DNA from 3 places in the Vibrio aerogenes genome. Region 1 is predicted to be linked to each of the others. Evidence: predicted binding sites of a transcription regulator. Region 1 holds the regulator's gene; each other region holds the start of a gene.

Region 1 (4,487 bases):
CCAGCACATCCTCATAAGTATACTCTCCCATATTCTTTCGATTCCCTATGTAATCATGAAAACAACGAATACCGGATTTACATTCAATCTCAAACCCTGACATTTCAATCCACCGATAAACCTCTTCAGGCAGAAGTCCTTTTTGGGGTTGTAGCTTAAAACGCTTCCGGAAAGGCATTCCTTCCAGAACATGAGGTATATTTCCACATATAACATTTTTAAAAACTAAACCATGGTGATTGTAGAACATCACAGAAGCTACGCCACCAGGCCTGACCTTACCGAGCAGGTGTTTTAATGCCTCTTCTGGTTCAGCCAGCCACTCCATCACTGCATGAAACATAAGAAAATCGACCTGATTTTTAATATGTTTATCAATTTCCTGTACGGGTGAATGAACAAAATCATACTGTGCCTGCAATCCTTTGCGTTCGATCTCTGCCTGAGCCAGTTTTAACATCTCAACTGATAAATCACATAATGTTACATGATGTCCCGCTTCAGCTAACTTCTGAGACATCTGTGCCAGCCCGCCGCCGGCATCTAATATGTTTAAAGGTGCATGAGATGATGGAAATTTTCCCAGAATTTGCATAATATCTTCCCAAACAATTGTTTGGCGGATCAGACCTTTGTCAGAGCCGTATATATTTTTTGCGAATTTGTGGGCAATATCGTCGAAATTGCGGTCTTCAGTCACAATAGCATGAGTTATTATAATCAATCGTGCTGCTATTCTGTCACAGGAATGGCAGGAATAAAGAGGGATTAATCGTTTTTATTCTCAATTGCTGATTTTTCGGACTATTTTTATATGTTTGCACTAAAAAAAATCGTTTCTGCATTTCTGATGCCTCTTCCCTCGTTGCTATTAATTGGCTTTATCGGGTTGATGTTGATCATGTTTACAACGAAAAGAAAGACTGGTTGTCTGATCGTTCTGTTCTCTTATGTATGCCTTTTTATGGCATCATTTCAGCCTGTTTCAAGTCGTCTGCTGGCTCCTCTGGAACGTCAGTATTCTGCTTTTCTGCCCATTGAGGGGACGGTTAACTATGTGATGGTTCTCGGTGGTGGACATGTTGTTGACAGCCAAATCCCTCCAACATCGCAAATCAGCAGAACAGCCCTGATGCGACTGACAGAAGGTATCCGGATCATGCGTATGTATCCGGGCGCAAAGCTGATTCTCTCAGGATATGCAGCACAAACAAGGTTAAGTCACGCCCGTATGCTGGCAAAAGTAGCGCTGTCACTTGGTGTGGCAAAGTCTGACATTATTCTGTTAGAGAACGCACGGGATACGTGGGAAGAAGCGCAACAAGCGGCAAATTTCATTGGTAATCAAAAGCTGGTGCTTGTTACTTCAGCGAGCCATATGAAACGGGCACTGCACGAATTCAGGTCTGCAGGATTAGATCCGGTTCCGGCACCAACCAACTATCTGTCATTGAAAGATATTGCGCAGCCATGGGAAAAATATGCACCAAAATCCTTATATCTGGAACAAACAGAAAAATACTGGCACGAAACATTAGGACAACTCTGGCAACAGTTAAAGAAATGGGTTTCAAGTCAGGAAGCAGCCGTCTCAGGCTCACCGGATGATAATACATAATTCACAAAACAATCTGCCTGAGTGAAGTTATGATATAAATTCGGGGTTTTGGATTGCTATTCCCGGAGCTGAGCTTTAAAATTTCACGTTTTCAAATAATTGATGCCGCAGAAGTTGTTATTTTCATCAATGACATTACAGACCTTCAGCGAAAGAGTATATACCTATGGCTACAATAAAAGATGTTGCCCGCCTTGCGGGTGTATCAACGACAACTGTTTCGCACGTGATTAATAAAACACGTTTTGTTGCTGAGGCAACTCAGGAAAAAGTACTGGAAGCAGTAAAATCATTAAACTATGCACCCAGTGCTGTGGCTCGAAGTCTGAAATGCAATTCAACCCGGACGATAGGCATGTTAGTTACTCAGTCGACTAACCCTTTTTTCTCAGAGGTGATCGACGGTGTGGAAAGTTATTGTTATCGCCAGGGATACACGCTCATCTTATGTAATACCGGCGGGCTATATGAAAAACAACGTGATTATATTCGTATGCTTGCTGAAAAAAGAGTAGATGGCATCCTCGTCATTTGTTCTGATCTGACCGAAGTCTTGCTGGATATGCTCGATGGCTATCAGGATATTCCTAAAGTTGTTATGGACTGGGGGCCGGAAAGTTCTCAGGCAGATAAAATCATTGATAACTCCGAAGAAGGCGGTTATCTGGCAACGAAGTATCTGATTGATCATGGCCATAAAAAAATTGCCTGTTTAAGCGGACAACTCTCCAAGGCTATTTGTAAAGAACGTATTCTGGGATACCGCAGGGCAATGTCTGAAGCAAATTTACCGACCAATGATGACTGGATTTTGGAAGGTAACTTTGAATGTGATACGGCTGTTTTGGCTGCAGATAAAATTATTGCTATGGATGAAAAGCCAACCGCTATTTTCTGTTTTAATGACACCATGGCTTTAGGACTCATGAGCCGGCTTCAGCAACGGGGGATAAAAATTCCCGATGATATGTCAGTCATTGGCTATGACAACATTGAGATTTCTGAATATTTCTCCCCTCCGTTGACAACAATTCATCAACCCAAAAGACGTGTAGGCAAAAACGCTTTCGAAATTTTGCTTGAGCGTATCAAAAACAAAGAACATGAGCGTCGAATATTTGAAATGCATCCCGAAATCGTTGCTCGTGATACTGTCAAAAAATTAAATAATCGGTCATAATTGTCCGCCATATTATGTATATGAACACGCATGAATTAAAAAAAATGTTTAGTTCATACGCTATTAGTTGATCTACCGCATAATTTGGACTAAAATCACATTTGCGAATAGATGCTAGCATCTATTTATCGTTTTTCAATTGTTAATTAAACATTAGAAAAAAGTGTCACGCACAGGGCAAACCATCTGAAAAGGTGGGACGCAAAGCCTCCGGCCTAAACCAGAGAGTGGTAGGTAGCGGGGTTACCGATGGCAAAAATGCATTTCATAGTTCGTCATTTACTGACGTCTTACTAACATATTTTCTGCATTATTTTGCTAAATTCTCGGACCTGATTTTGGTGGCGTATTCATTTAAAAATACACCGAGACGAAAAGCATGGATAAACCAACCCTTAAAAATTCAATGCAGCTATTTGAGCAGCTGGGACGTGTTAAATCTCGCTCAATGTTTGGCGGATTTGGTATTTTTGTTGAAGATATCATGTTTGCACTTGTCGTTAAGGACAAGTTACATATACGAGCAGATTCCAACTCACTAGAGACATTCAAGGAGCAAGAGTTTGAGCCTTATGTCTATGCAAAGCGCGGGTTCCCCGTTGTCACTAAGTATTACGCACTTCCTGCGGAATACTGGAAGGACAAATCAAAGATACTCACTATTGCAACGCAGGCTTTTAAAACGGCTAAACTTGAAAAAGAATCACAAGAGGTCACAAAACCACAACGATTGAAAGATCTTCCTAATCTACGTTTGGCAACAGAACGCATGCTGAGAAAAGCAGGTATTAATTCTGTCGCTGATCTTCATGAGAAAGGAGCGATTCAGGCTTATAAGGCAATTCAGGAAACTCATCCAACAACTCAGCCATCTCTTGAGTTGTTGTGGGCACCTGAAGGCGCCATAGAAGGTAAACACTGGTCGGTTATTCCGAAATCACGTCGTGAGGAACTGGCTAATTTGTTATAATTGGCATATATAATTATTGGCCAAGTCTTAGTAAAAGCACCTGTTTTCAGGTGCTTTTTTTATTCAGAAAATTTACCTTGCGGATGACGTCATCAGCGCTGTCCGGTACATCCGGACATACTCTTTCGCTGAATCCTTCCAGCTAAAATCGAGCTGCATGGCTCTTTGCTGAATTTTAAGCATCTCTTCAGGTTGTTGCAGATAAAATAGTAAAGCACGTTGCATACAAACCAGCAGCGCCTTTCCATCCGGCTCTGAAAAGCTAAAACCAGTCGCTTTATCAGGATATTTATGGCAATCGAAAACGGTGTCCTTCAGTCCCCCGACTTCTCTGACAATAGGTAACGTGCCATAAGCCATACTATATATCTGGTTTAAGCCACAGGCCTCAAACTCAGAAGGCATCAAAAAGAAATCGGCACCCGCTTCAACCATATGAGCAAAGTGATTACTGTATGCATCAACAAAGGCAAATTTATCAGGTGAAGACAAAGCAACCTGATGTAATTGATTGGCAATCTCCGGCTCACCCGTCCCAACAATAACCAGCTGAACATCATTCAGAAGAAAAAGCTCCAGTATTGGTAATAAATAATGAAATCCTTTTTGCTGGGTGAGGCGGCAAACCATACCAAATACAGGCACGTCTCTCACAGGCAACTGTAATTCTTCCTGTAAAAGCCTTTTACAAGTCTGTTTTCCTTCCCGTAACGAATCCG
Region 2 (4,487 bases), 1.9 Mb from region 1:
CTATGAAGCACAGCGTCAACGTCAAATGTCTGGTATGTATGACCGGGATGAAAGCAACTTACCCAATGAAGTTGTCCAACGCATATTGTTTGAGCGGGGTCATCCGGTTTTAGCAAAAGTCGCAAAAAAGAAAAAACTACCTTATCCGGAACTGGATGAAAAAGGACAAATCGTAGCTGACGAAGCATGGTGGCGTGAGATGCAATACGCATAAGTGATGTCAGCTCATTCACAGTTCCCAAAAAAACTGTACAAAAAAACAGTTCAATGGTTGAATAACCAGAGTTAATTCACCCATTCAAGTGAGCCTGTTCGTTTATGTCACAACTGCTCAACGCAATTCCTTTAACTTCACTCTCAGGTGTTGGGATAAAAATTGCTGAGAAACTTAGCAGAATCGGATTGAACACGGTTCAGGATCTTTTGTTTCACCTGCCGTCCCGTTATGAAGACAGAACCCGCATCTATCCTGTGAATCAACTGCATGCCGGATTATGGTGTGCGACACAGGGACAGGTGATGGCGGTCAATGCATCATTTGGCAGAAAAAAAATGCTGACCGTAAAGATGAGCGATGGTCATGGCACGTTGTCATTACGCTTCTTCAATTTCAATGCAGCCATGAAGAACAGTTTCACCGAAGGCAAATATATTCATGTTTACGGCGAGATAAAAAGAGGCATGTCCGGACTTGAAATAATTCACCCGGAATACAAGTTTTACCAGCCAGACGTCCCCGTCAAAGAAGAAGCCAATCTGACTCCGGTTTATCCGGCCACCGAAGGTCTCAGACAGTTAACCCTGCGCCAGCTGACCGATCAGGCATTAGAGCTGCTCGATAAGTCTGCGGTACAGGAACTATTGCCGGAAGGTTTGTATGATCATCAGATCACCATGACTCAGGCTTTACATATCATTCACCGCCCTTCTGCCGACATTGATACGGAACGCTTTGAAAAAGGACATCATCCCGCCCAGTTACGGTTAATCATGGAAGAACTGCTGGCACAGAATCTGTCGATGCTGGCAATCCGTCATCAGGGACAGCAAGAACAGGCACTGCCGTTAACTCATTCCGAACCCTTTAAACAACAACTGCTCGACCAGCTCCCTTTCAGTCCGACCCATGCTCAGGACAGAGTCGTCAGGGAAATAGAATCTGATCTGGCACAGTCACATCCGATGATGCGTCTGGTTCAGGGAGATGTAGGCTCAGGCAAAACATTAGTTGCTGCAATGGCGGCACTCAGAGCGATCAGCCATGGCTATCAGGTCGCGTTAATGGCGCCAACCGAATTACTTGCCGAACAACATGCAATCAACTTTAAAACCTGGTTTTCCCCGCTGGGTATCAAGGTTGGCTGGTTGGCTGGTAAACAGAAAGGCAAAGCAAAAGAACAGGCCATAGCTGAAATCGCTCAAGGTGACGTCAGTATGATTGTTGGGACGCACGCTTTATTTCAGGAACAGGTCAGTTTTCATCACCTTGCATTAATTATCATTGACGAACAACACCGTTTTGGGGTGCATCAACGGCTGGAACTCCGGGAAAAAGGCGGCAAAAATGGGTGCTATCCTCACCAGTTGATTATGACGGCCACACCGATTCCACGTACACTGGCGATGACAGCTTACGCAGATTTGGAAACGTCTGTCATTGATGAACTCCCACCGGGACGAACTCCGGTGCAGACCGTTGCTATCCCGGAAACAAAACGGAATGATATTATTGAACGTATTCGTCATGCGTGTTTGTCAGAAGGAAAACAGGCTTATTGGGTTTGTACTTTGATCGATGAGTCTGAAGTTCTGGAAGCACAGGCTGCAGAAGAACTGACACAGACATTGAAACATCAGCTACCTGATTTAAACATCGGGCTGGTTCACGGGCGCATGAAGGCCGCAGAAAAACAGTCTGTGATGCAAAATTTCAAATCCGGCGAGCTCCATCTGCTGGTTGCGACAACTGTCATCGAAGTCGGAGTTGATGTACCAAACGCAAGTCTGATGATTATTGAGAACCCGGAACGACTCGGACTTGCACAGCTTCACCAGTTAAGAGGCAGGGTTGGTCGTGGCTCGGTCGCCAGTCACTGTGTCCTCCTTTATCATCCGCCGCTTTCTAAAACAGCTCAAAAACGCCTTGCCGTCATGCGTGACAGCAGTGATGGTTTTGTCATCGCGCAAAAAGATCTCGAAATTCGGGGCCCGGGCGAGCTGTTAGGAACAAAACAAACCGGTTTAGCTGATTTCAAAATTGCCGACTTACTCCGGGACCAATACCTGATCCCGGAAGTTCAGAAAATCGCCCGCTATATTCACGACCATTACCCACAAAATGCTCAGGCGATCATTGATCGCTGGTTAACAGATAAAGATATTTACTCAAAAGCCTGAATATTTTTCCTCTGTGTTGCCGGCGACAAAAAGCAAACGTTTGCTATTATGACAAAATTCACTATAATTCCGCTCAATTTTCATTCTGAGCAAATTCCCCACAATAATAAATTACCTCACAATCTGTTCAGGGATTTTTTAATTTAATTTGAATACCGGTACACAGAATATGACGACTAAAAAATCTGAATTAGTCTATCAACTCAATGATAAGCCACCTTTGCCACAAACCACTTTTGCAGCGCTGCAGCATTTGCTGGCGATGTTTGTGGCCGTCATTACGCCTTCCTTAATCATCTGCCAGACGTTGGGCGTACCCGCCGACCAAACCAATACAATCATCAGTATGTCACTGTTTGCCTCCGGGATTTCTTCTTTTATTCAAATCCGGACTTTCGGTCCGGTCGGTTCAGGCTTACTTTCTATTCAGGGCACCAGCTTTAACTTTCTCAGCCCGATTATCGGCGCAGGCATGTCACTCAAAGCAGGCGGCGCGGATATCAATACCATGATGGCCGCCATTTTTGGCACCATACTCGTCGCATCATTTGCCGAAATTATTCTGTCCAGAATTCTGACCTACGCACAGCGGATTATTACGCCATTAGTCTCCGGCATTGTTGTTACCCTGATTGGTTTGACGCTCATTCAGGTTGGCCTGATTTCAATGGGAGGTGGATATGCCGCATTGAGTGATGGTAGTTTTGGCAGTCTGGATAAACTGGCACTGGCGGGGGCTGTACTCGGCCTGATTGTGATTCTCAACCGCTCCGCGAATCCATATATTCGTGTCGCTTCTATCGTCATTGCGATGTTGGTGGGATACGTGATGGCCTTTTGCATGGGAATGATCGATTTTTCAGGTCACAGTGAAAGCAAACTGATTGCCCTGCCTGTCCCCATGCAATTCGGACTGAGTTTTGACTGGTCGCTGTTTATCCCTCTGGTGCTGATATTTCTGATTACCGCACTGGAAGCAATTGGAGATATTACCGCCACATCAGAAGTTTCCGGAGAACCTGTGAAAGGCCCTGTTTATATCAAAAGATTAAAAGGCGGTGTACTCGCGGATGGCCTGAATTCTGCCTTAGCTGCGGTATTTAACAGCTTCCCGAATTCAACATTCAGTCAAAACAATGGTGTAATCATGTTGACGGGTGTTGCCAGCCGTTACGTCGGATATTTTATTTCAGGTATGCTGGTATTGTTAGGTTTATTCCCGGGTGTTGCTGCCTTTGTGCAGCAAATTCCGGAACCAGTCCTTGGTGGTGCAACCATTGTCATGTTTGGCACGATTGCGGCTGCCGGAGTCCGGATTATCTCGCGTGTCGAGCTGGATCGTCGTGCCATTCTGATTATGGCTCTGTCGTTTTCAATGGGTCTGGGTATCGCGCAAAAACCTGAAATTCTGCAATTCATGCCTGAGTTCATCAAAAATATTTTTTCATCAGGCATTGCTGCCGGAGGAATCACAGCAATTCTCCTGAATCTGGTTTTACCTGAAAAAGACCAGAAAGCAAACAACAGCACAGTGCTACAGGCTGACAGCAGTGAAGATGTCATAAGCCATGATACCTTTACAGAAACGTCTGCAGACCACTCTGCCGCTGAATAACAGAGATGATTTGGCCGGAGGTACCGGAACCCCGGAGACATTCGGCCATTCAATTCCGCGGCTTTCACTTTATAGCAGGAAAACTGATCTGAACTTTCAGGCCCCCTTCAGAGCGATTGTTCATTGATACCGAACCATGATGCTGGCTGACAATTCGTTTTACAATTGCCAGCCCCAATCCGCTTCCTTCAGAACCTCTGGCAGTATCGCCCTGAGTAAATGGTTCAAAGACTTTAGTCATCTGCTCTTCGCTGATGCCCGGACCATTATCTTCAACACACAGCCAGACCAGCGCTTGATCGGCCGTCATTCCGGCACTGACTTTCACCCACCCGTTTCCATAACGAATCGCATTTACAACTAAATTGCTGACTGCCCGTTTAATTGCAATCGGGTTTCCCCAGGCATATTTCAGAGAACCGGCAACATTCATTTCCGGCTTGGTATGATTCACTTCCGCAGCCTTGACGATATC
Region 3 (4,487 bases), 1.0 Mb from region 1:
TCGCGACCAGAGGATAAATGCGGTGTTCTTCAGTTTGGACCTTTTTCGTCAGAGTGTCGATTGTATCATCATCGTCAATAGGAACTTTCGCCTGAAGGATGACCGGTCCGCCGTCGAGTTGTTCAGTTACAAAATGAACGCTGGTGCCGTGTTCCTCGTCACCGGCCAAGATTGCTCGTTGATAAGTATTCAGTCCCGGATATTTTGGCAGAAGAGATGGATGGATATTGATCATTTTACCCATGTAATGGCGAACAAATTCTCCACTGAGGATCCGCATATATCCAGCAAGTATAATCAGCGTTGGTTCAAACTGATCAATTTGCTCCATTAAAGAGCGATCAAAAGCATCTCTGGTATCAAACGATTTGGGATCAACAAAAATTGCACTGGCACCGGCTTGTTTGGCTCGTTCCAGAGCAAATGCATCTGCTTTATTTGAGAAAACAGCGGTCACTTTCCCGTTCGTGATATCTGAATCGCAGGCATCGATAATCGCCTGCAAATTCGTCCCGTTTCCTGAAACTAATACAACAATATTTTTCATTAAATTACTTTATCTCAACCTGTTCTTCATTCGTGTCGGCTTGTTCGATCTGACCGATAATCCATGCATTTTCACCTTCTGCCTTTAAAAGTTCAACTGCAGAGTGAGCCTGCTCAGAAGGAAGGGCGATGATGAGCCCGACACCACAGTTAAATGTCCGGTACATTTCATGGGTCTCGACATTTCCCTGAGCCTGAAGCCACTTGAAGATTTCCGGCCATTCCCAGCTATTTCCCTGAATGACTGCCTTTGTATTCTCAGGAAGCACTCTTGGGATATTTTCCCAGAAACCACCACCGGTAATATGAGAAATTGCATGAATATCATGTTCTGCAATCAGTTTTAAACCAGATTTGATATAGATTTTTGTGGGTTCCAGCAGGTGTTCACCAATGGTTTTATTTTCCAGCTTTTCACTTAAATCAGCGCCGGAAACTTCCAGGATTTTACGAATAAGAGAAAAACCATTTGAATGAGGGCCACTTGAACCTACAGCAATCAGGCTGTCACCTGCACTGACTTTTGATCCATCGATGATATTTTCTTTTTCGACAACACCGACGCAAAAACCAGCAACATCATAATCGTTACCTTCATACATGCCGGGCATTTCAGCCGTTTCACCGCCGATTAATGCACATCCAGCTGATTGACATCCCTCAGCAATACCTGAGACGACATCAGCTGCGGTATCGACATCCAGTTTTCCGGTTGCATAATAATCGAGGAAAAAAAGAGGTTCAGCCCCCTGAACAATCAGATCATTGACGCACATCGCGACTAAATCGATTCCGATCGTATCATGTTTTTTCATATCCAGAGCCAGACGTAGTTTTGTGCCTACGCCATCGGTACCAGAGACAAGTACAGGATGAGAATATTTAGCAGGGATTTCACATAGTGCACCAAAACCACCTAAACCTCCCATTACTTCAGGGCGTCGGGTCTGTTTTACTGCACCTTTAATTCTGTCAACAAGTGCATTACCTGCATCAATGTCTACACCGGCATCTTTGTAACTCAGAGACTTGTTTTGTCCAGTCACGGGGTCGTCCTCGTTTGTTAGTTGGATATGAAAACGGCGCTATTCTACAAGGGAAAATAATAAAAGGAAAACGTTTGCGTGTATTTTCTTGTCTGAAAAAATCATTTTTGCTGATTTATACTCAGGTGACCTCAAGATGCTGGATTCAGAGTTTTATCAACCCAGTCAGGTTCAGGGAAAATAGCAGAAGAAATGATAACCGCCTGTCAAGGCGATATACCCAAGTGACCTTAAGATGCATGTTCAGCGAGAGTTGATTGGCTTCTGACCAAGGCACTGATTTGTAAACATAGTCATTCTACGTTGAAAATCAGTAACACAGGGCAGGAGCCAATCAATCTCGCCCTTCGGGAGCGCATCAACAGGTCCATTTCTGCGTCAAATAACTTCGAAAGGCGGGTGCATTCCTTCAGTTCTTTTCCTTGAACCGGACCTGTTGATGGCGCTCTGAATCCTGCATCTTGAGGTCACTTGGGTATATGAGGCATCAATGAACGGGATCGTCGGCTAATTTGTGTGTGTGGTACAGATTTTTTTATGTAACGGCTATGAAATTGACTCATGTAATCCGTTTGTGTTCTGACGTCAGGTCACATTTCAGTATATAATCAGCAAGTTTATTGATGAGATTATTGTCGGAGATGTAGATGAAAGTTGTTGAAATTAAACACCCTTTGGTCAAACACAAATTAGGCCTGATGCGGGAAGGGGATATCAGCACAAAGCGTTTTCGTGAACTGGCGACTGAGGTCGGTAGTTTATTGACTTATGAAGCAACCGCAAATTTTGAAACAGAAAAAGTGACGATTGAAGGTTGGGATGGACCGGTTGAGGTTGATCAACTGAAAGGGAAAAAAGTCACTGTTGTGCCGATTCTGAGAGCCGGGCTTGGCATGATGGATGGTGTGCTGGAGCACATTCCCAGTGCCCGGATTAGTGTGGTGGGTATCTACCGTGATGAAGAAACCCTTCAGCCTGTTCCTTATTTCAACAAAATCGCTTCAAATATTGAGGAACGTATCGCACTTGTTGTGGATCCGATGCTTGCCACTGGTGGTTCGATGATTGCGACCATTGATTTGCTGAAATCAAAGGGCTGCAAAAACTTCAAAGTGTTAGTTCTGGTTGCTGCGCCTGAAGGGATTGAAGCATTAGAAAAAGCCCACCCTGATGTGGAACTTTATACAGCAGCAATTGATGAAAAGCTGAATGATAAAGGCTATATCGTCCCCGGACTCGGTGATGCGGGCGATAAGATTTTTGGTACGAAGTAATCATTGGTACGAAGTGATAAATTAAGTAAGAAAATACGGGTTGAGTCATATCAACCCGTATTTTTTATCTCCGTTTCTGTTCAGGAGATTGGATGTCTTTTTTGATGACGTTCCCGGTTTTCCAGCTTTTGTGCCTGACTTTTTCTGAGTAGTACATAAACTGCGCCGGTTCCACCATGCTGAGGCTGGGCGCTGTGAACACATTGAACGTTATCAATTTGTGGCATCCAGTGAGCAATAAAACTTTTGAGCAATGCAGGAGGATTGGAGCGTTCCCCTTTGCCATGAACAATCACAACCGTCCTGATATCCATTTTATTACATTGATCGATAAATCTGATGATTTCTTTTCTGGCTTGTTCGAGAGTATGGCGGTGAAGATCTAACCTGGCCTGAAGCGGATACTTTCCCAGACGTAATTTCCTGTAAACGCCATCCTGTACACCATTTCTTTTAAATGCAATGACATCATAAGGCTTAAGCATCGGTGCATGATTTAAGGAAAGATAATCTTCATCATCTTTATTGATAAACTCAGCCGCTTCCCGCCGGGCTAACTGCGCCTCAGTGGCCTGGTGACTGGTTTTCAGCTCGGCTGTATCATGACTTAAAGGTTTTACCCCCTGAACCATCTGCTGAAACAGATTGAAATCTTCCTGGGACATAAGCAGGACTCCAAACGTGATTCGACGACTACAATCCGGTAATCTGAAGCCTCAGATATACCATTGTCCGGAGTTTACCATTTGTTTGTCTGGTGGGATATATGGATGAAACAGATATGGATAGGGGATTTTCAATCAAATGACCGGATCATCAGCATTCTTTCTGAGACCAAAGATATAAAAAACCGGAGTGGACATAATATCCGCTCCGGTGCATAGCATTTTCTGTTTATTTACAGTTGCTAAGCGATCTAGTGAGGAGATTTGTTATTGATCATGTTACAAAAATTTACAAACCCTGATTCGCTTGGCAGAGACTGGCATTCAAAATCAGGGATTCATGTCGTTGATATTTTCGTAATAGATAACAACACGGTCCACATTAAGTCGCAATGTTTCAGAAAGTGCTGATCTGGATCAAATGTGTTTAATTGGTTGAATTTTTGTTGAAAAATATGTGCTTATAGTCACATTTACATCTGCTGTAGAGTGTCTTTTAACCACTTGGAGCTTTTTTTTGAAAAACATGCAGAAATAAGTTGCTTCAGGAAAAAGAATCAGTATCATACGGCCCGAATGAGACATTCTGATGAACATAAATTGTTTCTTTCGGTGAATAAATTGTTTCTTTCGGTGAATAGCGCAGTTTGGTAGCGCATCTGGTTTGGGACCAGAGGGTCGGGGGTTCGAATCCCTCTTCACCGACCACATTCAAAGCCCTGGCGTATGCCGGGGCTTTTTCATATCCGGGTAAATCTGAAAATCAAAAGCGCGCAGTTTGACTGCGCGTCCATTTTTTTATCATCCGTTGCTTTTGTCTGCGCTTTGTTTCCCGGCAGTATGTGGTACAGCATTCAGACTGAATCGGTTAAGCCGGTTTGCGTTACTGACGACTGTAATTGATGAGAGTGCCATTGCTGCTCCGGCAATCACCGGATTCAGTAAAAAGCCAAATA

Evidence for each region. The regulator PurR, encoded in region 1, represses purine synthesis genes. The targets are predictions, from matches to a motif close to TNANGNAAACGTTTNCNTNA.
Region 2: a site for PurR is predicted at 2,426-2,445, ahead of OCV29_RS01040 (uracil-xanthine permease family protein). Genes of this name have one in related genera too.
Region 3: a site for PurR is predicted at 1,655-1,674, ahead of purM (phosphoribosylformylglycinamidine cyclo-ligase). Genes of this name have one in related genera too.

Annotation. Positions count from the first base shown of each region.
Region 1 is NZ_AP024861.1:2,144,465-2,148,951, forward strand. Features, by position in the region: gene cmoM (tRNA uridine 5-oxyacetic acid(34) methyltransferase CmoM) at 1-700, opposite strand, end outside; gene elyC (envelope biogenesis factor ElyC) at 815-1,618, shown strand; gene purR (HTH-type transcriptional repressor PurR) at 1,785-2,798, shown strand; cyclic di-GMP riboswitch class I at 2,965-3,049, shown strand; gene OCV29_RS09530 (TfoX/Sxy family DNA transformation protein) at 3,178-3,768, shown strand; gene glgA (glycogen synthase GlgA) at 3,841-4,487, opposite strand, start outside.
Region 2 is NZ_AP024861.1:228,247-232,733, reverse strand. Features, by position in the region: gene trmH (tRNA (guanosine(18)-2'-O)-methyltransferase TrmH) at 1-214, shown strand, start outside; gene recG (ATP-dependent DNA helicase RecG) at 319-2,397, shown strand; gene OCV29_RS01040 (uracil-xanthine permease family protein) at 2,567-4,012, shown strand; gene envZ (two-component system sensor histidine kinase EnvZ) at 4,077-4,487, opposite strand, start outside.
Region 3 is NZ_AP024861.1:3,153,520-3,158,006, reverse strand. Features, by position in the region: gene purN (phosphoribosylglycinamide formyltransferase) at 1-547, opposite strand, end outside; gene purM (phosphoribosylformylglycinamidine cyclo-ligase) at 552-1,592, opposite strand; gene upp (uracil phosphoribosyltransferase) at 2,240-2,866, shown strand; gene smrA (DNA endonuclease SmrA) at 2,947-3,531, opposite strand; tRNA gene OCV29_RS13965 (tRNA-Pro) at 4,163-4,239, shown strand; gene OCV29_RS13960 (heavy metal translocating P-type ATPase) at 4,333-4,487, opposite strand, start outside.